DNA from 3 places in the Sphingomonas sp. STIS6.2 genome. Region 1 is predicted to be linked to each of the others. Evidence: riboswitches for the same ligand, from Rfam matches in the RefSeq annotation. Region 1 holds a riboswitch; each other region holds the start of a gene.

Region 1 (7,531 bases):
ACGGCCCGCTGCGGCACCCGGGACGCCCGAAGACTTGCGTCAGCGCTTCACGCGTTCCGCCATCGCGGCGTTGCCCTGCCCGGCCGCGACCGAACCTGCCGATCGTCCCGCCGCATCCTGGATCGTCCGGTCCGCACCCGCCGCCAGCAACAGCTCGACCTGCGCCCGCCGATTGAACAGCGACGCCATCATCAGCGCGGTCTGCCCGGCATGATTGCGCGCGTTCACGTCGCACCCTGCCTTCAGCAGCCGTGCCGCGATCGCATCCTCGCCCTTGAACGCGACACCCATCTGCGCGCTGTTGCCCTGGTCGCGATCCGGACGGCAGGCGTCGGCGCCCTTGCCGATCAGCGCGTCCACGGTGGCAAGCTGTCCGTTATACGCCGCCAGGATCAGGGGCGTGAAACCGCGCTCGTCATAGGCATTGATGTCGGCGCCGGCCTTGAGCAGCGGATCGATCATGTCCGTGCGGCCGAGCCGGGCCGCCTCGAACAGCAGCTGCTGGCGACGCTCGGGTGATGGCAAGGCCGCGACCGCAGGGGGCGTGCGTCGCTCGGTCGCAGCGGCCTGTGGACCGGCTGCGGCGAGCAGCGCGGCAAGATAAGTCAGCATCGTCGGTCTCGATTCCTTGAAGTCTGCCATGGCAGGAAGCGCGCGCCGTCGCGCACCCCCTGCCCCGGGATCAGCGGGCGCCCTGGCCCGGGTTGGCGGCGCGATAGTCCGCCACCGCGCGCGACACGTCGGCGATCGGCACGTTCACCGCGGTTGCCAGGCGCGTGCCGAAGTCCTTGTCCGCCTGGTAGAAGTAGCTGACCATGATCGTCTTCGTCCGCGCCGACGTCACGACATTGAGATCACCCGCCAGGTTGGTCACCAGATCCGCCTTGTCCTGCGGCTTCAGCGCCCGGTAGAATTCGCCCGCCTGGGCGAAGTTGTTGGTCTTGGCGATCGGCTTCGCATCGACGGTCGCGTCGATGCCATAGGGCGCGGCGCGGAAGCGGGCATCGGTCGACTTTGCCGCGGTCGCCGCCGGGAAATAATTCACGTCGGACGCGCGGTTGGCGTGGTCGAGCTGGCCGTCCTGGTAATTGTTGACGACGCTCGCGAGCGGACGATTGACCGGCAACTGCATCGCATTGGCGCCGATGCGATAGCGCTGCGTGTCCGAATAGGAAAACAGCCGCCCCTGCAGCATCCGGTCCGGCGACGCCTCGATCCCCGGCACGAGGTTGGCCGGTGCGAACGCCGACTGCTCGGTATAGTCGAAGAAGTTGGTCGGCACCTTGTTGAGCGTCATCTCGCCGATCTTGCGGAACGGCACGCCCAGCCATTCCTTGGTATCGTCGAACGGATTATAGTCGAGCTTGGCGAACGCCGACGCCGACATCGTCTGCACCATCAGGTCCCAGACGGGGAAGTTGCCCTTGCCGATCTCGCCATAGAGATCATCGGTCAGGTAGTTCCATGTCGCGGTCGCCACCTGCGCGCCGTTCAGGTTGCGCACGCCCTGGCGGCTGATCCAGCGGAACTTGGCGAACACCGTTTCACCCTTGGCATTCACCAGCTTGAAGGCATGGACGCCGTTGCCGTCCATTGTCCGGTAGGATGCCGGCGTACCGAGGTTCGAATAGACATGCGCGAGCATGTTGGTCGCCTCGGGCGTGGCCGAGAAGAAGTCGAAGAAGCGATTGGGGTCCTGCTTGTTCGTCACCGGCGAGGGCTTGAGCGCGTGGATCATGTCCGGAAACTGGATCGCGTCGCGGATGAAGAAGATCGGCAGGTTGTTGCCGACCAGATCCCAATTGCCCTGATCGGTATAGAATTTGGTCGCAAAGCCGCGCGGATCCCGCATGCCCTCGGGGCTGCCCGAGGGGTGGATCACGGTCGAGAAGCGGACGAACACCGGCGTCTGCTTGCCGGGCATGAACAAGGATGCACCGGTGATGCTCGAAATGTCCGCGGTCGCGGTGAACACGCCGTGGGCACCGGTTCCGCGGGCATGGACGACGCGCTCGGGCACGCGCTCACGGTCGAAGCGTGCGAGCTTCTCGATCAGCGTCGTGTCCTCGAGCAGGACGGGGCCAAGGTCGCCCGCCGCCTTCGAGTGGCGGTTCTCGCCGATCGGCGCACCATTGTCGCGGGTCATCTGCGGCGCGGCGACACTGGCTGAATCACCCTTGGCTTCGACGGTGCCGGCAACCCCGGCCTGCGCCAGCGCGGGCTTGCCGGCGCTGGACGGTGCCGCCGCGGTCGTCATGCGGGTTTCCGCCTGCGTCTCGGCCGGCGCCACCGTCTGCGCGGCGACCGGCTGAATCATGGCACCAGCCGATGTCGCAGCCAGCAGCATCGCCGTCACGGCCTGACGGCTCTTCACGTTCTTCATCTCGATCCCTTAATCCTGCATGCCATCAGCGTGGCATTTCCGCACAGAGCGTGCGGCACCGCCGCCTCCTGATCGAGGACGCGCATCGCGCCAAACGGAGCTTCTGGATCACAGCAATCGAGCGGGACGATCGAGCCGCCATCGCGCCGCTCGCCGGACGATTGCCGAACGATCCTGACCGGGATAGACCGGCGCCGCTGACCTGTTCGATCCGAGCAGGGCGGCATGATCGCGTCGGTGCCCCGAAAGGGGCTTAATAGGGAACGCGGTGAGGGTGGTTCGCCACCTGAAGCCGAGGCTGTCCCTGCAACTGTAAGCGGCGAGCGAGATGCATTTCGCTTCTTCCTGCAAAGGAAGGGGCAGCCACTGGGCCAGACGTTTCGTCATGAGGGCCTGGGAAGGCCGTGCATCGTGCGAGGACCCGTGAGCCAGGAGACCTGCCGGCGTCTGGTCGCTCTTGCCTGGCCCAGGGGGTGGCCGCGGCACGGTACTCCGTCGAGCGACGACGTGTGCGGTGGGGACCGCACGGGCATGCGTGCCGGTCGCAATCGCGTCCGGCTGGCGCGGATGTCGGCCGTTCGCGGGAGGTCCCTGCCGGGTTCGCCAGACGCCCGGGGGATTACCGTAATGCCGTTCCTATTGTCTCGCCTCGCGCTCGCGGGGGCTATTCTGTCGCCTGTCTTCGCAGCACAAGTCCACGCCCAGTCCGTTCCGGATCCCGATACCAAGGACATCCTGATCGTCGGACAACATGCCCAGGACACGCTCACCACGCCGAATGGGACCGGCAGCCGCCTAGGCCTCACGCCGCTCGAGACTCCCGCGACGATCTCGGTCATCGACGGCGCCACGATCCGCGCGCGCGGCGACCTGTCGGTGATCGACGCGACGAGCCGCGCACCGGGCATCAGCAATGCGGGCAATCCCGGCAATGGCGGTACCGCGCTCGCCGCGCGGGGCTTCAGCGGTCAGGGATCCGTGCTCCAGCTCATCGACGGCATCAGGCTGTTCCCGGCGGCCGGCACGATCACCTTTCCGACCGATCCGTGGATGGTCGAGCGGATCGACATCCTGAGCGGCCCGGCCTCGGTGCTCTACGGCCAGGGCGCACTGGGCGGCGCGGTGAATGTCGTGATGCGCAAACCCGATACGCAGCAGACGCACGTGGAGGGCGAGATCGGCTATGGCTCGCAGGACAGCTTCCATCTCGCGGCAGGCGCAGGGGGGCCGATCACCGAGCGCCTCTCTTACCGCATCGACGGCAGCTATCGCCGATCGGACGGCTATGTCGATCGCGGCCAGTCGCGCAGCCATGCCGTGTCGGGCACGCTGCGCTGGGCGCCGACCGACACGCTCGTCGTCACCGTGCGGGACGATTATGGCGACCAGAAGCCGATGCGCTATTTCGGCACACCGCTGATCGACGGTCGGCTCGACGACCGCATCCGGGAACGCAACTACAACACACGCGACGGCTCTATCCGATACCGCGACAACCGCACCAGCCTGCAGGTTGACTGGACGCCGAGCGATGCGGTCACCGTCAGCAACCAGGCCTATCGCCTCACCTCCAAACGCTCCTGGCTCAATCTCGAAACCTATTGCTGGATCGCCGCGGACGGCGTCTGCGCCAACGGCAGCGGCAACACCGGCACGCCGGGCGGCATCCTGCGCACCGACATGACCGGCATCGTCCACGATCAGACGCAATGGGGCGATCAGGGCAGCGTGACGCTCCGAACACAGATTGCCGATGGCGTCGGCAATGACCTTGTCATGGGCTTCGACGTCAACCTCATCAAACTGACCTACTCCCACAATTTCGGGTCTGACCCGCAGGTTTCGGAGGTCGATCCCTTCGCGTTCGATCCCAGTCTGATCGTCGACACCCAGGGGATCGCACCGCGCTATCGGACGCGGACCACCGAATATGCGGTCTTTGCCGAGGACCGGCTGAAGCTCGGCACGCACGTCTCGATCGTCGGTGGCGTGCGCTACGAGCGCGACACGATACGCCGCTGGTCGATCGACTATCCGGGCGGCGCCGGCACCGAGACGTTCGTGCTCGACAAGCGGCTGCACAATCTGACCTGGCGGGTCGGAAGCGTCTATCAGCCTATCCCGACGGTGTCGCTCTATGCGCAATATGCCACCGGCGTGGACCCGCTGGGGACGCTGACGACCTATTCGACCGGGCAGGTGCAGTTCAGCAACGCGGTTGGCGACCAGGTCGAGGTCGGCGCGAAGGCCGTGTTCCTCGACGGTCGCGGCACCGCCACCCTCGCCGCCTACCGCATCGTCAAGAAGCGCTTGCTGGCACAGCTGACCCCGACGAGCCCGGTCGAGCAGGTCGGCCAGCGATCGGCCAAGGGTATCGAGGCCGCGGTATCGCTCGATCTGCCGTACGGTGTCGGCATCGATGCGAACGGCAGCGTGCTCGACGCGACGTTCGACGACTTCGTCTCCGGCGGCACGCGCTTTGACGGCAATACCCCGCCGGACGTGCCCGAGAGGCTCGCCAATCTCTGGCTGCGCTGGAACGCGACGCGTGCGCTCCAAGCACGCGCCGGGCTGCGCTACGTTGGACGACGCTATTCAGACAATGCGAACAGCTTCCGCGTCCCCAGCTACACCATGGTCGATGCCACGCTATCGTACGCGGTAACGCCGCGCCTGGCGGTCGATATCCACGGCTACAATTTGTTCGACCGGGACTCAGCGATCAGCACGTACAACAACCAGCAATGGGTCCTCGGCCGTCCCCGCGCGGTCGACTTCTCGCTTCGCGTCGGCTTCTAGCGCGCCCCGCGGCCGGCAGCCCTTGGGACGGGCCGCCGGCGATGTCGCCCCCCGGGAAAACCCCGGATAGCCGTTCGCGCGCGCGCCCGCCTAAGCCGCATGGCCACCCCATGAGGAGACATTGCGCATGCCGTTTTACCGGGCTTCCGAGCTGTTTACCCTGCGTCCCGTGCCGCCCACGCTCGGCAAGCCGGCATGGATGAACCTGCGCGCCGTGCCGCGGGCACCCTGGGCGGGGGAGCCGGAGGCACTGCGCGGGCCCGGCATCTACGGCATGTTCCATGACGACCGGCTCGTCTATGTCGGCCTATATGCCGGCAAGGCCGAGCGGCCCTTCGGCGGATCGGTCCTCGAGCGCTGGGAGAAGCACGTCACCTATCAGACGCTGCGCTCGCCCTATGTCACCTTCGCCCGTCGACATCTCAAGCATCTGCGTGCGCTCGCCGCCGCAGAGCCCAACGGACCGATCGAGACGATCGTCGCGATGCTGGCACTGAACGGCGATGAAAGCCCGCTTCTCCAGCGCAAGGGTGGCAGCTGCACCTTCGCCAAGGCGCAGCTCGCAGCCGCACACTGGGATGTGTTCGGGCCGGGGAACGAGGCCACGATGCTCGATCACCTCGGCTTCTCCTATCTCCAATTGCCGCGCGACCTGGCCGCGACCGTTCTCCCCGAGCCCGGGCAGCGGCCGAGCGCATGGGTGAAGAAGCATTGGCTGGCGCCGATCGAACGGGACCTCATTGCCGCGTTCATGCCGCCCTGCAACGACGGCACCGAACCCGGCGACGCGCCAGCGGTCGATCCGGTCGCGTTCGAGGAGCGGCTCGCCCGGCTGCTCGCCGACCGGCCCGCACCCGCCGTCGAAGATCTGGCCGGAGAGAGCGAGGCCGACGATGAAACCGACGGTGACGAGGAGGCGCTGCGCACCGAACCGACCGCCGCACCGAACGAGCGCGAGGCGCTGCTCGACGATCTCGCCCGGCTCTGCCCCGGCGCGCTGGAGATCTATTATACCGACGTTCCCGATCTGCGCATCCGGCCGCGCTCGCACGCACGCCGGGTGCTGCTGAACGTCTTTGCACATGGCGGTGGGCTCGCCTGCCGGACCAAGGCAAGCGTGGCGGCCTGCCGCGCGCTCGGCTTCGATGCGAACGACGCGCCGGCGGGCGTGTCGATGAGCGCGGCGTTTCCGATCGACCTGTCCCGCCACTCCGCGGCGGATCTGTTCGCAGTCGCCGGTGCCGCCCTCCCCGGCGACTGACCCGCTGGTCGGCAGAGCCGGCCATTCCATGATGTGCCCTGGCGAGCGACAAGCCCGTCAGGGCACCCGCCCTGCTGCGCAGACCTTCCGATTCCGCGTCTAAGCGCGGTTGCCTACGGATCGCTCCAGCGCCTGGCCCCCCACAGGATCAGATCGCGGCCGACGAGCACGACGCACACGTCGCCAATGGCAAACGCCAGACCCAGCCATGTCCATCCATGAGATAGCAGCAATGCGGGCCACGCGACGGCGAGCACGATCAGCAGCACGCCGATCGGCCGCGTCAGGCGGTTCCACCACCGCCGCGGCACGACCTGATGGCTGTAGACGATGACGCTGCCATCCTCCTGGTACCAGAGCTCGCGCACCTCGTGAATCGGATCAGGTCCTTCCGTCATCGTACGGCTGCGCCCGTTACGCGGTGACGATTCCGCGATCGCGAGACACTATGGGCTGGCATCGATACATTCCCGGGGCTGGCTCACGATCATCATGGCCATCGCCGCCGCGCCGAAAACCCGGGAATTTCCCCGATGGCCTATCGGCGCCGGATGCGGCTAGGCAGCCCTCAATGCCGCTGCCTCCCTCTCCGCCCCGCCTCTCGATCGGTGCCGTAGCCGGCAAAACAGTGCCACGATTGGCCGACCTTCCCTGGCTCATCGGCTATGCAGCAGCGTTTGCGGCCGCGCACCAGGCCGCGGCAGGATGGGGCGGTCAGGGCTTCTACTCGCTGCTCTATCCCGCCGCTGGCGTCAGGCTGGCGCTGCTGTGGAGCCGTGGCCCGCGGCTGACGCTAGCGGTGATGGCGACGGAACTGATCGTGCAGACGATCGCCGGCATCATCGTTCCGGGCCAGGCCGGCTGGCTGACCGCGGCAAACGGCGTCGCCCGGCCCGCGCTGACCTATGGCATCGTCGTCTGGCTGGTCCGCCACGTCGCGGCGCGGTCGCAATCGAGCCTCGGCGTCGCGCCGATGCCGCTCGGCCTCGCCGCAGTCACCGCGCCGGTCGCGGCGACCATGGCGGCGCTGCCCTGGACCTTGTTCAGTCCCGAATTAACGGGCGTCTCGGGCCTTCGTCAGACGGTGG
Region 2 (7,531 bases), on a different contig from region 1:
CGATCGCGAGCATTTCGGCCGGATTTTCTACAACCAGGCGCAGATGTCGGCGCTGGGGATACCGCAGATCGCGTGTGTGATGGGGAGCTGCACTGCGGGCGGCGCCTATGTCCCGGCAATGTCCGACGAGACGATCATCGTCCGCGGGCAGGGCACGATCTTCCTCGCTGGGCCGCCGCTGGTCAAGGCGGCGACGGGCGAGGTGATTTCCGCGGAGGACCTCGGCGGCGCGGACACGCATGGACGGCGGTCGGGCGTCGTCGATCATGTCGCCGAATCGGACGACCACGCGCTGACGATCGTTCGCGACATCGTCTCGACCTTGCCGCCACAGGTCCCTGTCACGGTGAACCAGCAACCGGCCCGCCCGCCGAAATACGCGGCCGAGGGACTTTACGGTGTCGTGCCGTCGGATGTGCGCGCACCCTATGACGTTCACGAAGTGATCGCACGACTGGTCGATGGCAGCGAATTCCATGCATTTAAGGCGCTCTATGGTACCTCGCTGGTGTGCGGGTTCGCGCATATCCACGGGCTCCCCGTCGCAATCCTCGCCAATAACGGCGTCCTGTTCAGCGAAAGCGCACAGAAGGGGGCGCATTTCATCGAGCTCGCCTGCCAGCGCAAGGTACCGCTGCTGTTCCTCCAGAACATCTCGGGCTTCATGGTCGGCGGGAAGTATGAGGCGGAAGGCATTGCCAAACATGGTGCAAAGCTCGTGACGGCAGTCGCGACCGCGACCGTGCCGAAGATAACGGTGCTGATCGGCGGCAGTTTCGGCGCCGGCAATTACGGCATGTGCGGACGCGCCTATTCGCCACGCTTTCTGTTCAGCTGGCCGAACAGCCGGATCAGCGTGATGGGCGGCGAACAGGCGGCCTCGGTCCTCGCCACCGTTCACCGCGACGCGGACGACTGGACGGCGGAGGAGGCCGAAGCGTTCAAGGCGCCGGTTCGTCAGAAATATGAGGACGAGGGGAATCCCTGGTACGCGACCGCGCGGCTGTGGGACGACGGGATCATCGATCCCGCGCAGACCCGCGACGTGCTCGGCCTCGCGCTCGCCGCGACGCTCAACGCTCCCATCGCCGAACGCCCCGCGTTCGGTGTGTTCAGGATGTAAGCCGATGATCCTGCTATCGTTTCTGCTGGCCGCGGGTCAGGTCACACCGGTCCAGCCGATCGTCAAGGGCACCGGCTTGCCGCCAGTCGTGGTGACCGAGGAGGCTGGCGTCATGGTGCCGATCGACGCGATGTTCGCTGCGTTGGCCACCCGCGATGGCCAGGCACTGCTCGCACAGGTACGCCCCGAGGGGGGTGCTACGGCAGTGGAAGAAATGGCCGACGGCACGCGCATCATCCGCCGGACCGGCTGGTCCGACTTCGCCGCCCGTCTGAAGCCCGGACCGGAGCGATATGCGGAACGCCTGACGGATCCCGCCGTGGATATCGATGGCGATATCGCGATGGTATGGTCGCCCTATGTCTTCACCATCGACGGCCGGGTCGCGTATTGCGGGACCGACCATTTCGACATGGTGCGCGACGCGGGCCGGTGGAAGATCCTCAACATCACTTGGTCTAAGCGGACCACCGGATGCCCCGCGCAATGATCGAATCACTGCTCATCGCCAATCGTGGCGAGATCGCCTGCCGCATCATCCGCACAGCTCGGGCGTTGGGAATCCGCACGATCGCGGTCTATTCCGATGCCGATGCGGGCGCGCTGCATGTCCGGCACGCGGACGAGGCGGTGCATATCGGTGCGAGCCCGGCGCGCGAGAGCTATCTGGTCGGAGAGCAGATCATCGCCGCCGCGCTCGCCACCGGCGCTGAGGCTATTCATCCGGGGTACGGGTTCCTGTCCGAGAATGCGGACTTCGCGCAGGCCGTGCTTGATGCAGGGATCCTGTGGGTTGGCCCCGATCCCGACAGCATCCGCGCGATGGGGCTGAAGGATGCCGCGAAGCAGCGAATGATGGCGGCCGGGGTCCCGGTGACGCCAGGCTATCTGGGGGAAGACCAGTCGCCTGATAGGCTCCAGCGTGAGGCGGATGCCATCGGCTACCCGGTCCTGATCAAGGCCGTCGCCGGCGGCGGCGGCAAGGGTATGCGCCGCGTCGACGCGTCCGCCGACTTTGCCGACGCGCTCGCTTCGTGCCAGCGCGAAGCTTCCGCATCCTTCGGCAATACCGACGTGCTGATCGAGAAATATATCCTCTCGCCGCGGCATATCGAGGTGCAGGTGTTCGGCGATCGTCAGGGCAACGTCGTCCATCTGTTCGAACGCGACTGTTCGTTGCAGCGCCGGCATCAGAAGGTGATCGAGGAGGCCCCGGCGCCCGGCATGGATGATGCGACGCGCGCGGCGATCTGCGCGGCGGCGGTGCGCGCGGCACAGGCCGTGAACTATGTCGGCGCGGGTACGATCGAGTTCATCGCCGATGCGAGCGAAGGCCTGCGCGCCGATCGGATCTGGTTCATGGAAATGAACACCCGGTTGCAGGTCGAGCATCCCGTCACCGAGGAAATCACCGGACAGGACCTTGTCGAGTGGCAGCTGCGGATTGCCAGCGGCGAGGCGTTGCCGCTGCAGCAGCATGATCTTGCGATCCGCGGCTGGGCGATCGAGGCGCGGCTTTATGCGGAGGATCCCGCCAAGGGTTTCCTGCCGTCGATCGGGCGGCTCGAGGCGTTCGATCTGGGTGATGCGGCGCGGGTCGATACGGGCGTCGAACAGGGGGCAGACATATCGCCCTATTATGACCCGATGATCGCCAAGGTGATTGCCTGGGGCGACACGCGTGAAGCCGCGCGCGAGACGTTGGCGGAGGCGCTGGACAAGGCGGTCGTCTGGCCGGTCCGGTCGAATGCGGGCTTTCTCGTCCAGGCGCTCGACCATCCGGAATTTGTCGCGGGAACGCTCGATACCGGGCTGATCGCCCGCGAAGGTGCGGCGCTGATGCCCCCGGCGCAGCCTAGCGAGGAAGCGCTGATCGAGGCCGCGCGCGCGCTCGTGCGCGTCGAACCGATGGCGGGCTTTCGCCTCAACGCGGGACCTTTGAAGACGGCGCGGTTCCTGCTCGACGACGACACCGTGACGATCGATCTCGACGGTCGCGGCGTCCATGAACCGGTCGATGCCACCCTCGTTTCCGATGCCGGGCAGACCTGGCAGTTGCGGCCTTGGCGTGCGTCTGGCGCGGCGATGGGGGCGGCAGCGGACGGCGCTATCTTGTCACCGATGCCGGGACGGATCATCGCGGTCGACGTGGCGGCCGGGGACCGTGTCGCAAAGGGGCAGAAGCTCGTGACGCTGGAGGCGATGAAGATGGAGCATTCGCTCGTCGCGCCGTTCGACGGGACGGTTGCCGAACTGACCGCGATCGAAGGCGGGCAGGTGAGCGATGGCATGGTGCTCGCACGTATCGAGAAGGATGATTGATGGCCGGCCGCTATTTCGACCAATGGGCGATCGGCGACCGGATCGTCCATGAGATCCGCCGCACCGTCACGGAGACGGACAACCTCCTGTTTTCGACGATGACGCACAACCCGCAGCCGCTGCACCTCGATGCGGAGGCGGCGAAGGCGAGCGAATTCGGGCAGATCCTCGTCAACGGCACCTTCACGTTCGCGCTGATGGTGGGATTGTCGGTCGGCGACACGACGCTCGGAACGCTCGTCGCCAATCTCGGTTACGATAAGCTCGTGCATCCGAAACCCGTCTTCATCGGCGACACGATGCGCGCCGAGACCGAGGTCGTCGAACTCAAGCCCAGCCGGTCACGCTCGAACGCCGGGATCGTCACATTCATGCACCAGCTGATCAACCAGCGTGACGAGATCGTCTGTCGGTGCCTCCGCTCGGCACTGCTGTTGCGGACGCCGGCATGAGGTTGCGCTCGCTGCTGTTCGTGCCCGCAGACCGGCCCGAGCGTTTTGCGAAGGCCGCAGCGAGCGGGGCCGATGCCATCATCCTCGATCTGGAGGACTCGGTCGCGCTCTCCCGCAAGGCCGTTGCCCGCGAGGCGGTCCGGGCCGCGTTGCAGGACCACACCGACGTCGTGCGGATAGTCCGGATCAATCCCGTCGACTCCGGGTGGCTGGACGACGATCTCGCTGCCGCGAGGGGCGCCGATGCGATCATGCTGCCCAAGGCGACCGGACCCGCGACCGTCCTCGCACTGGTCGAGGCTTATGGCGATGACTGTCCGCCGATCCTGCCGATCGCGACCGAAGTGCCCGCCGCGATCTTCACACTGGGCGAATATGCGCGGGTCAACGACCGGTTATGCGGCCTGACCTGGGGCGCCGAAGACCTGCCCGCGGCGATCGGCGCGGCGGCCAGTCGGGAGGACGACGGATCCTATACCGAACCCTATAAGCTCGTACGATCGCTGCTGCTGTTCGGCGCCCATGCGGCGGACGTCGCGGCGATCGAGACGGTCTATCCCGCAATCGCGGACATTGACGGGCTGGCAGCCTATGCCGCGCGCGGCAGCCGTGACGGCTTTACCGGCATGATGGCGATTCATCCGTCGCAGGTCGCCACGATCAACGCCGCGTTCACGCCGGATGCGGCGACCGTTGCACATGCGCACGCCGTCGTCGCTGCGTTTGCGGCGGCTCCCGAGGCGGGCGCGCTGCAGCTTGATGGGCGGATGATCGATGCGCCGCACTTACGTCAGGCGCGGGCGATCCTCGCGCGACTCTAGGCCCATTGGCGGCAGGAAATTTCTGCGCTACCGTCGCCCTGCGAAACCGGTGAAGGCCGGGGTCGCAGATCGCGTCGGTGCCCCTCGGGGCTTCAAAGGGAATGCGGTGCGGGAGACGGTCCTCCTCATGCCGCGGCTGTCCCTGCAACTGTAAGCGGTGAGTGCGGTGCGCATGTCCCTTCATCACGGGGGGACGACCACTAGGCCTGAGCGCAAGCGCAGGGCCCGGGAAGGTCGCGTACCGGGCGTCGACCCGTGAGCCAGGAGACCTGCCGGCGCTCGGTCGCTCTTGCCATGGTCCAGGGGATGACCGCGGCACGGTACTCCGTCTGAGCGACGAACCATGCGGCGGGGGCCGCATCGGTGCGCGTGGCGGGTGCGGTTCGGCGTACACCCCAAGCGTTGCGCCGGCTGTCCGTAGCATCGGACGGCAGGCCCCGGCCGGTCGCTCGTGACGCCGGGGGTATCGTTTCATGACCAGAATTTTCGTTTCGCTTGTGGCGCTCGCCACCGCCACGGCCTTTGCATCGCCGGCCGCGGCCGAGCCTGATCCGGTTACTGCGGCGACGGGCGAGGCGGCAGGGGGCGGCGCCGAGCTGGTGATCACCGCATCGCGATCGGGGGACGCGGTTCCCGCCGATCAGCTCGGGGCGTCGGTGACGGTGCTCGACGCCGCCACGCTCGACCAGCGGCAGACCCGGATCGTGTCCGACGTGCTGCGCGACGTTCCCGGACTGGCGGTCAGCCGGACCGGCGCGGTCGGGGGGACGACGCAGGTCCGGATCCGCGGATCGGAGGGCAATCACGTGCTCGTGCTGATCGACGGGATCGAAGTGTCCGATCCCTATCAGGGCGAATATGACTTCGGCACGCTGATTGCCGACGAGGCGGCACGGGTCGAGGTGCTGCGCGGCCAGCAATCGGCGCTGTACGGGTCCGACGCGATCGGCGGCGTCATCCAGTATCTCACGCTGAGCGGCGCGGAGGCCCCGGGCGTATCACTACGGGCCGAAGGGGGATCGTTCGGCACGTTTTCGGGAGGCGCCCGGGTCGCGGGCGTAGCGCGCAATCTCGATTACGCGCTATCGAGCTCGACCTACCTCACCGACGGCACGCCGACCGCACGGGGCGGATCGCGCGACATCGGCGCGAAGAGCGTCGGCGCGACGGGCAAGCTCAGCTGGTCGCCGACCGACACGCTGAAGGTCACGGGCGTCGGGCGCTACAGCTATACCGATGCCGACAGCAACGACACGGCATTGAGCGGCCCGCAGTTCGGCACGATCGTCGATACGCCAGGCGCGCGCAGCACGGTCGAGGCATATTACGGGCTGGTTCGCGCCGAACTCGCGCTGGCGGATGGCCGGTGGACGAATGCGCTCAGCGGCCAGTTTGCCGATACGACACGCCGGGCGCTGGTCGACGATGCCTTGAGCTTCGGCAACAAGGGACGCCGGTACAAGGGATCGTTCGAAAGCGCCTTCCGGTTCGGCACCGATCGCATCCGGCATCGGCTGACCGCCGCAGTCGATGTCGAGCGTGAGGAATTTCAGACGCTTAGTCCGGTCCCTTCGGAGTTCGTCTTCACAGGGCGGCGGCACACCGACAATGTCGGGATCGTCGGACAGTATGACGTCGTGATCGACGACGCGCTAGCGATCGGCGGATCGGTGCGGCGCGACGAGAATAACCGGTTCGACGACACCACCACCTACCGCGCGCAGGCGAGCTATCGTTTTGCGACCGGAACGCGGGTGCGCGGTGCCTACGGTACCAGCGTGAAGAACCCCGGCTACTTCGATCTCTTCGGCTATTCCGACGGTCGTTATATCGGCAATCCGAACCTCAAGCCCGAAAAGTCAAAGGGGTGGGAAGCCGGGGTCGAACAGGCTTTCGGGGGGGATCGTGCGACGATCGGCGCGACCTATTTCGACAGTCGGCTGACGAACGAGATCTTTACCACCTATCCTGCCCCCGACTTCGTCGCGACGCCCGGCAACCGCATCACGCGATCGACGCAGCATGGCGTCGAGGTGTTTGCTACAGCCCAGCCAATTCCGCAGCTGCGCTTCGACCTCGCCTATACCTATCTGAAGGCGCGCGAGGACGGGGGCGTGGAGATCCGGCGACCCAACCATATCGGCAGCGTCAACATGACTGCGTTCAGCCGCGACCAGCGCGCCTCGGCAACGCTCACCGTTCGGTATAATGGCCGGCAGCAGGACGACGCCTATACCGATCCGAGCTATGTCCCGGTCCGCGTCTCGCTCCAGGAATATGTCCTCGTCAACCTGAACGCGGCGTACAAGTTGACGCCCGGGCTGTCGGTTTTCGGTCGGGTCGAAAACCTGTTCGACGAGCGGTACGAGGAGGTGTTCAGCTATGTTGGCCAGGGGCGCGGCGCCTATGTCGGCGTGAAGGCAGCATTCTGATGCGGAGCGAGGCGGAGCACACGGCGCGGATGGCCAAGAAGAAGGTCGTCCAGGACAAGATCGTCGCGGCCAAGACGATCGAGAAGGGCCTGCTGATGGTCCACACCGGACCGGGCAAGGGCAAGACCACCGCGGCGCTTGGCATGGCGGTGCGGATGATGGGGCATGGGCGAAAGGTCGGGATCGTACAGTTCGTCAAGGGTGCGATGACGACCGGCGAGAAGGTCATCTTTGACGCCTTTCCCGATCTGGTCGAATTCAAGCCGATGGGCGAGGGCTTTACCTGGGATACGCAGGATCGGGCCCGCGATATCGCGGTGGCGCGCGAAGGGTGGGACGAGGTCCGCCGAATGATCCTCGACCCGAGCTATGCGATGGTCA
Region 3 (7,531 bases), on a different contig from region 1:
GAGGAGATCACGAGATCGGGGCGGAGCATCAGGACGTCTTCGGCGCTGCCACGGCTGACTGGGATGGTACGCGCGGCGTTGGCGGCCGCGGACATGTTCGGATCACGCGCGAACCGGGTCAGTGCGACGATCTGCGCGGGGTCGGCCAGCGCCAGAAGATACTGGTCAGCGCACAGGTTGAGCGAAACGATACGCGCCGGCGGTCGAGGCGCTGCCGCCGCAGCAGATGCGCCAGCGGCAGCGATGATCAGGATGGTCAGGAGACGGCGGCGGCGCATACGCAAAGCCCTGCCGCAGCGGGCGCTTATGCGCTAGGCGGAAATCGATGCGGTGGGATCTGGCACTATGGAACGCGTGACGCGTGCGCGATTGGTCGGTGGCCTCGCGCTGCTTGCGCTGCTGGCCGGCGCCGCGTCGGTCGCGGTGGGTAGCGCGGCGATCCCGCTGGCGCATGTCGTGCGGGCGCTCAGCGGGCAGGGCGATCCGATCGAACGCGCGATCCTGTTCGAACTTCGGCTGCCGCGCGCGATCCTAGGGCTCGCGGTCGGCGCGATGCTGGGGCTGTCGGGTGCTGCGCTGCAGGGATTCCTGCGCAATCCGCTGGCCGAGCCATCGGTGCTGGGCGCGTCGAACGGCGCATCGCTGGGCGCGGTGATCGCGCTGTATTTCGGGCTGGCGGAGCTTCATCCGGCGATGCTGCCGATCGTGGCGATCGCCGGGGCGTTCGCGGCGCTGGGGTTGCTGTTCGTGCTGGCGGCCGGGTCGCAAAGCGCCTTGTCACTGATCCTCGCGGGGATTGCGGTTGGAACGCTGGCCGTCGCGGGGGTCAGTCTGGCGCTGAACCTGTCCCCCAACCCGTTTGCAGCGATGGAGATCATGACCTGGTTGCTCGGGTCGCTCGAAGACCGGTCGTTCAGCCATGTCGCGCTGGCGCTGCCCTGTATCGCGCTCGGCATGGTGCTGGTCGCCTGGGACGGCCATGCGCTCGACGCGCTGACGCTCGGCGAGGATGGCGCACGCGCGCTAGGCGTCGATCTGCGTCGGACGCGCATGCGGATGCTGGTCGGGGTGGCGATCGGGGTCGGCGGGGCGGTTGCGGTATCGGGCGCGATCGGGTTCATCGGCCTGATCGTCCCGCATCTCGTCCGGCCGATGACCGATCGTTCGCCATCGGCGATCCTGCTCCCCTCCGCACTGGGCGGGGCCGCGTTGCTCACTTTCGCCGACGTACTGGTCCGGGTGATCCCGACGTCGAACGAACTCAAGCTCGGGGTCGTCACCGCGTTTCTCGGTGTGCCGGTGTTCCTCGTCCACCTCATCCGCGAGCGGCGGCTATGGTAGCCCTCTCCGCGGACCGCCTCAGCGTCCGCCGTGCAGGGCGGGTCGTGGTCGACGATGTCAGTTTCTCGGCAGAGGGCGGCGCGCTCATCGGGATCGTCGGCCCCAATGGGGCGGGCAAATCGACGCTGGTCCAGGCGCTTCTCGGGCTGGTTCCCGCTACTGGAGATATCCTGCTCGACGGGGTTCCGCTGGCGGAGCGCTCGCGACGTGAGATCGCGCGGACGGTCGCGTATCTGCCGCAGGGTCAAAGTCTTCATTGGCCGCTGAGCGTCGAACGTCTCGTCGCGCTGGGCCGCTTGCCCCATCTCGCACCGCTGTCGCGCATTTCTCAGCAGGATCGTGATGCGATTGCCCGTGCGATGGCAGCGGCGGACGTGACCATGCTTGCGGCGCGTGTCGCGACCGAGATTTCGGGGGGCGAGCGGGCCCGCGTCCTGCTGGCAAGGGCGCTGGCGGTGGAGGCGCCGGCGCTGATCGTCGACGAGCCACTCGCGTCGCTCGATCCCGCGCATCAGATCGCAGTCATGGAGATCCTGCGGGCGCAGGCCGCGCGGGGTGTCCTGGTGATCGCCGTCCTGCATGATCTGGGGCTCGCCGCACGCTATTGCGATCGCATCCTCGTGCTAGACGCGGGCCGGCTCGTCGCCGACGGCGCGCCGTCGGCAGTGCTGACGCCGGCGCGGCTGCGTGAGACCTATGGTGTTCGGGCGTGGTTCGGATCGATCGAGGGCGTACCGGTCGTGGTACCGCTGACGCGTGACAGCGCGCAGGGCGATTGACCCGGGCCGCTCGCCCGGCCTATCCCTCTGACCGCGACAGGTTCCCCGGCGACGGGGATGAAAAGGGAACGGGAGAACCCCGGCTGCCCCTGCAACTGTAAGCGGCGAGCCATCGTGCCATCATGCCATTGGGATCCCGGTCCCGAGAAGGCGGCGCGAAGGGCTGTGACCCGTGAGCCAGGAGACCTGCCCGTCGCGGTCGTCTTTCGTCCGGCCAGGGTGCGCCGAGCGGACGGGGGTAAACCCGCGCGACGACATAACCAGCCTGCGGCTTGTGCCGCGGGCGCGTATGTCATGGGGTTTCAATGCCAAATCTACTGGTTCCCGCCGAAGACGGGGCGGCCGTCGTCGCCTGCAGCACCTGCCGCGCTTCCACCGATGCGAAGGACGATGCCGAGGGCATGCGGGGCGGTGCAAGACTCGTCGCAGCATTGCAGGCGGTCCAGGCGAGTGATCCGCGCTATGCCGGGATTGCGGTGCAGGCGATGCCGTGCCTGTTCGCCTGCCAGGACTTCTGCACCATCCATGTTCGTGGGCCCGCGAAGATCGGCTATGTGCTGGGGCGCTTCACGCCGGATGAGGAGGCTGCGCGAGCGATCCTCGATTATGCCGTGCTGCATGCGGAGAGTGCGGAGGGGCAGGTGCCGTTTCGGCAGTGGCCCGCCGGGATCAAGGGGCATTTCATCACCCGGACGCCCCCCGCCGGCTATGTCGCGCAGTGAGGCAGTTCCCGACGGTCGCGGCGTTCGACGCGGCGCTGGGGGCTCTTCCTGCGGCAGACGAAGCCGCGCGAGGGGCCGCATCGCTGCGGCAAACACAGTTGACCAAGCCACCGGGATCGCTTGGCCGACTTGAAGACCTCGCGGTCTTCATGGCGGGCTGGCAGGGGCGCGAGCGGCCGCGGTTCGAGCGTGCGCGGGCGGCGATTTTCGCCGGAAATCACGGCGTTGCGGTGCACGGGGTGAGCGCTTTCCCGGTCTCCGTGACCGCACAGATGGTCGAGAATTTCCGTCGTGGGGGCGCGGCGATCAATGCGCTGGCGGATGCCGTCGGGCTCGAGCTGATCATCGCCGACATCGATCTGGAAACCCCCACGGCGGATTTCACGACGGCACCGGCGATGGACGAAGCCGCGTGTCTCGCCGCACTCAACATCGGTGCCGACGTCGTCGTGCCGGGGCTCGACATGCTTGTCGTGGGTGAGATGGGGATCGGGAATTCCACGTCGGCCGCAGCACTGTGTCTGCGCAGTTACGGCGGAACCGCCGCGGACTGGGTTGGCCCGGGGACGGGGGTTGATGTGGCGGGAATCGCGCGGAAAATCGCGGTGGTCGAGGCGGGGATTGGGCGGCATGATGATTTCCCGCGTACGCCGTTCGAGACGTTGCGGCGGGTGGGGGGGCGTGAAATCGTCGCGATCGCCGGCGCGGTGGTGGCGGCGCGGCTGGCGGGGGTGCCGGTGGTGCTCGACGGATTCATTTCGTCGGCGGCGATCGCACCGATTGCGGCGGCGTATCCTGGCATCACAGAGCACTGCATTGCGGGGCATTGTTCGGCCGAACCAGGGCATGAGCGGTTGCTCGCCGCGCTGAAACTCGAGCCTTTACTGAGACTTGGGATGCGGTTGGGGGAGGGAAGCGGGGCGGCGGTTGCGGTGGGAGTGATCCGGTCGGCGTTGGCGGCGCATGACGGGATGGCGACGTTTGCCGAGGCGGGGGTGTCGGTGGCGTGAGTGCGCCGTTCCTGCTCCACCTGCTGCGGCATGGCGCGCCTGAACTAACCGGGCGGATGCTGGGGCGGACCGATAGTCCGGTCACGGCGGAGGGAATGGCGGCCTGTATGGCTCGGGTAAAACCGCTGAATTTCAAGAAGATCGTCTGTTCTGATCTCATGCGATCGCAGGCTGTTGCGGATGCGATCGGGCGGGAGCGGGGGCTGGCTCCAACGACCGATGCGCGGTGGCGGGAGCTGGATTTCGGGGATTGGGACGGGCTGGCTGCGGCGGAGATCGACGCTGCGGCGTTGCAGCGGTTCTGGGACGATCCGGATGGTGCACCGCCGCCGGGTGGGGAACGGTGGAGCAATCTGGTCGCAAGAGTTACCGATGCGATAGAAGATCTTACACCCGAAACCTCATTGATCGTAACACATGGCGGGGCGATCCGTGCGGCGCTGAAAACGCTGTGCGAGTTCGGCCAGCGCGAGCTCTGGGCATTCGATTTGCCTTATGCGGCGCTGATTAGTTTGCGGATCTGGCCGGACCGGACGGCGCAGATCGTGGCGCTGCAGACTGATCCGGTTTCGTGAAGCGGCTGGTCGTCGCCTTCGGCTTTTTGACGCGCGTGCCGATGCCGCAAGTCGCTGCGAACGCTGAGGATTTTGCCGCCGCGATCCGGTGGTACCCGGTCGTCGGGGCGTGCATCGGGGTGGTCGTCGCGGCGGCGGGGTGGGTCGGCGCGCAGGTCGATCCGTGGACCGGTGCGCTCGCCGCGCTGACTATTTGGGTAGCGATTACAGGGGCTTTGCACTTGGATGGGCTGGCGGATCTGGCGGACGGGCTGGGTGCCGCGCATGGCGACCGCGACCGGCTGATCGCGGTGATGGCGGATCCGCATATCGGCAGCTTCGGTGTTGTGATGATCGCGCTGCAACTCCTTGCAAAACTTGTCTTATTGCATGCCGTTTCGAGTCAGGGATGGGCGGTCGTGATTCTCGTCCCGATGCTCGCGCGGATCGGGCCGTTATGCTGGGCGCGGTGGGTGCCGCTGCTCCGGGAGGGCGGGCTGGGAGGGATGGTGGCAGGGAAGATCAGGGTGCACGATCTGGTCTTTTGGGGGTGCGTAACAGGGTGTTTAGGGGTGCCTGTGCATGCCGTTGCAGGGGCCCCTGCACTGATCGCGGTATTCGGCTGGTGGCTGATCCGGCGGGTCGGCGGCGTTTCAGGCGATTGCCACGGTGCGGGGATCGAATTCGTCGAGACCGGGATGCTAGTCGCGCTCGCCATTGCCGGCCGCGTCTGAGCCCGCGAGCTTCGACAGCGCGATCAGCGCATCGATATCGAGATGGCGTTCGAGCGTTTCGGCAATCGCATCGAGCGCGGCGTCGATCGACGCCGCATGGTCGGGCCCTACCGCACCGACCCCGAGCCGGCTGAGCCACGCGCGGCGCTGATCCGCGAGGCCGAGCAGGCCGTGGACATAGCTGCCGGAGACGAGCCCGTCGGGGCTGACCGCGCCGTCGCGGCGGCCATCGTCGCGGGTCGTGAGCGCGCGCGCGGTGTCGGGGCCGGTGGTTTCGCCGATATGGATCTCATAGCCGTCGAACCGTGCGCCGATCGCGGTGCCGGCGACGCGCTCGAGCGTCTTGGCGGGGGACAGGATCGTCGCGACGTCGAGCAGGCCGAGCCCGGGGGCGATACCGGCGGGCCCCTCCAGCCCGTCCGGATCGGCGATGCTGCGACCGAGCATCTGATAGCCGCCGCAAAGCCCGAGCACCGGGCGGCCGCGACGGCGATGCGCGTGGATGTCGATGTCCCAGCCCTGCGCGCGGAGAAAGGCGAGGTCGGGGATCGTCGCCTTGGAGCCCGCGAGGATGATCATGTCGGCGTCGGGGATCGGTTCGCCGGGCGGGACCATGACCAACGTGACGCCGGGGTCGAGCCGCAGCGGATCGAGATCGTCGAAATTGGCGATGCGCGGGGTGATCGGACAGGCGATGACGACCTGGCCGTCCTGCCGGTCGTGACCGGGGCGGCGTTCGAGTATGACCGCATCCTCGCTCGGCAGGCGGGCGGCCTCGGGAAGCCAGGGGATGACGCCATAGCCGCGCCAGCCCGACCGCGCCTCGATCGCGCGATAGCCGTCGTCGAACAGCGCGGGGTCGCCGCGAAACTTGTTGACGAGGAAGCCGTGGATCATCGCGGCGTCGGCGGGATCGATCACCGCACGCGTGCCGACGAGCGAGGCGATGACGCCGCCCCGGTCGATATCGCCGATCAGGATGACGGGGACGCCGGCGGCGCGCGCGAAGCCCATATTTGCGATGTCGGCGGCGCGCAGGTTGATCTCGGCGGGGCTGCCCGCGCCCTCGACGACGACGATGTCCGCCTGCGCGCGGAGCCGGTGATAGCTGGCGAGCACGTCGTCCATCAGCCCCGCGCGCCCCTCGCGCCAGCGGCTGGCGCGCAGGATGCCGCGGACCTTGCCGTGGACGACGAGCTGCGAGCTGCGGTCGCCCTGCGGTTTGAGCAGGACGGGGTTCATGTCGGTGGTCGCAGCGGTGCGCGCAGCGATCGCCTGGGTCGCCTGGGCGCGGCCGATCTCGCCGCCATCGGCGGTGACGGCGGCGTTGTTCGACATGTTCTGCGGCTTGAAGGGGCGGACGGCGAGCCCGCGATTGGCGAGCGCGCGGCAGAGGCCGGCGACGAGCACCGACTTGCCGACGTCCGAGCCGGTGCCCTGGAGCATCACCGCACCCACAGCAGCGCCCCCGTGACGATCCAGAGTAGCAGGCAGGCGCGGCGATAGACCTGGAGCGCGCGGGCGATGTCGGCGGCGGTGGCGGCGGGGTGACCGCTGCCGATCCAGGGCTTGAGCTGGGTGACGCCGTCATAGCTGACCGGACCGGCGAGGCGGAGGTCGAGCACGCCCGCCATCGCCGCTTCGGGCCAGCCGGCATTGGGCGAGGCGTGTTTGCGCGCGTCGCGCCGCATCACGCGCCAGCCGCCGGGACCGGCGAGGCACAGCAAGGCGCCGCTGATCCGCGCGGGGATCCAGTTGGCGAGATCGTCGATCCGTGCCGAGGCCCAGCCGAACGCGCACCAGCGTGGCTCGCGGTGGCCGATCAGGCTGTCGGCAGTGTTGATCGCCTTGTAAATCCAGAGCCCGGGAAGCCCGCCGATCAGCAGCCAGAAGAGCGGCGCGACGATGCCGTCGCAGAAGCTCTCGGCAAGGCTTTCGATTCCGGCGCGGGCGATGCCGGCGGAGTCGAGCCGGTCGGTGTCGCGACCGACGATCCGGCCGACCGCGATCCGCGCACCTTGCACGTCGCCCTTGCCGAGCGCGGCGGCGATCGGGGCGACGTGATCGTTGAGGCTGCGCTGCGCGAGACCGGGGGCGGCGAGGAGGCCGATGCCGAGCCAGGCATAGCCGCCGAGATAGGTCGCGAACAGCCAGGTCGCGCCCCAGGCGATCCCGCCCGTCACCGCGAGCGTGATCGCGAGCGTCGCGACCCCGGCGATGCGGCGCGTCGCGTCGGGCCATGAGGGACGGTTGAGCGCCTTTTCGAGGCTGCCGATGATCGCGGCGATCGCGCCGACGGGATGACCGATCCGGCGGTAGAGCCGTTCCGGCCAGCCGAACGCGGCGTCGAGCGCGAGGGCGATGAGCGCGACGGGATCAGCCATGCGCGAG

The links. Region 1 has a riboswitch for cobalamin ahead of sphst_RS06345 (TonB-dependent receptor). Riboswitches for the same ligand answer to the same signal wherever they lie in the genome.
Region 2: linked by a shared signal. The riboswitch ahead of sphst_RS17230 (TonB-dependent receptor plug domain-containing protein) and the one ahead of sphst_RS06345 (TonB-dependent receptor) in region 1 are both predicted to bind cobalamin.
Region 3: linked by a shared signal. The riboswitch ahead of sphst_RS17205 (DUF1636 domain-containing protein) and the one ahead of sphst_RS06345 (TonB-dependent receptor) in region 1 are both predicted to bind cobalamin.

Annotation. Positions count from the first base shown of each region.
Region 1 covers NZ_JPDP02000041.1:24,049-31,579, reverse strand. Annotated here, with positions in the region: gene sphst_RS06355 (ankyrin repeat domain-containing protein) at 40-612, opposite strand; gene sphst_RS06350 (catalase) at 683-2,383, opposite strand; cobalamin riboswitch at 2,604-2,842, shown strand; gene sphst_RS06345 (TonB-dependent receptor) at 3,011-5,182, shown strand; gene sphst_RS06340 (hypothetical protein) at 5,310-6,443, shown strand; gene sphst_RS06335 (hypothetical protein) at 6,557-6,841, opposite strand; gene sphst_RS06330 (ATP-binding protein) at 7,072-7,531, shown strand, end outside.
Region 2 covers NZ_JPDP02000159.1:524,652-532,182, reverse strand. Annotated here, with positions in the region: gene sphst_RS17255 (carboxyl transferase domain-containing protein) at 1-1,123, shown strand, start outside; gene sphst_RS17250 (nuclear transport factor 2 family protein) at 1,128-1,613, shown strand; gene sphst_RS17245 (acetyl/propionyl/methylcrotonyl-CoA carboxylase subunit alpha) at 1,610-3,445, shown strand; gene sphst_RS17240 (MaoC family dehydratase) at 3,445-3,897, shown strand; gene sphst_RS17235 (HpcH/HpaI aldolase/citrate lyase family protein) at 3,894-4,718, shown strand; cobalamin riboswitch at 4,777-5,009, shown strand; gene sphst_RS17230 (TonB-dependent receptor plug domain-containing protein) at 5,192-7,150, shown strand; gene cobO (cob(I)yrinic acid a,c-diamide adenosyltransferase) at 7,150-7,531, shown strand, end outside.
Region 3 covers NZ_JPDP02000159.1:516,336-523,866, reverse strand. Annotated here, with positions in the region: gene sphst_RS17220 (ABC transporter substrate-binding protein) at 1-278, opposite strand, end outside; gene sphst_RS17215 (FecCD family ABC transporter permease) at 346-1,341, shown strand; gene sphst_RS17210 (ABC transporter ATP-binding protein) at 1,335-2,120, shown strand; cobalamin riboswitch at 2,142-2,328, shown strand; gene sphst_RS17205 (DUF1636 domain-containing protein) at 2,426-2,842, shown strand; gene cobT (nicotinate-nucleotide--dimethylbenzimidazole phosphoribosyltransferase) at 2,839-3,852, shown strand; gene sphst_RS17195 (histidine phosphatase family protein) at 3,849-4,427, shown strand; gene cobS (adenosylcobinamide-GDP ribazoletransferase) at 4,424-5,140, shown strand; gene sphst_RS17185 (cobyric acid synthase) at 5,108-6,598, opposite strand; gene cbiB (adenosylcobinamide-phosphate synthase CbiB) at 6,586-7,524, opposite strand; gene sphst_RS17175 (aminotransferase class I/II-fold pyridoxal phosphate-dependent enzyme) at 7,517-7,531, opposite strand, start outside.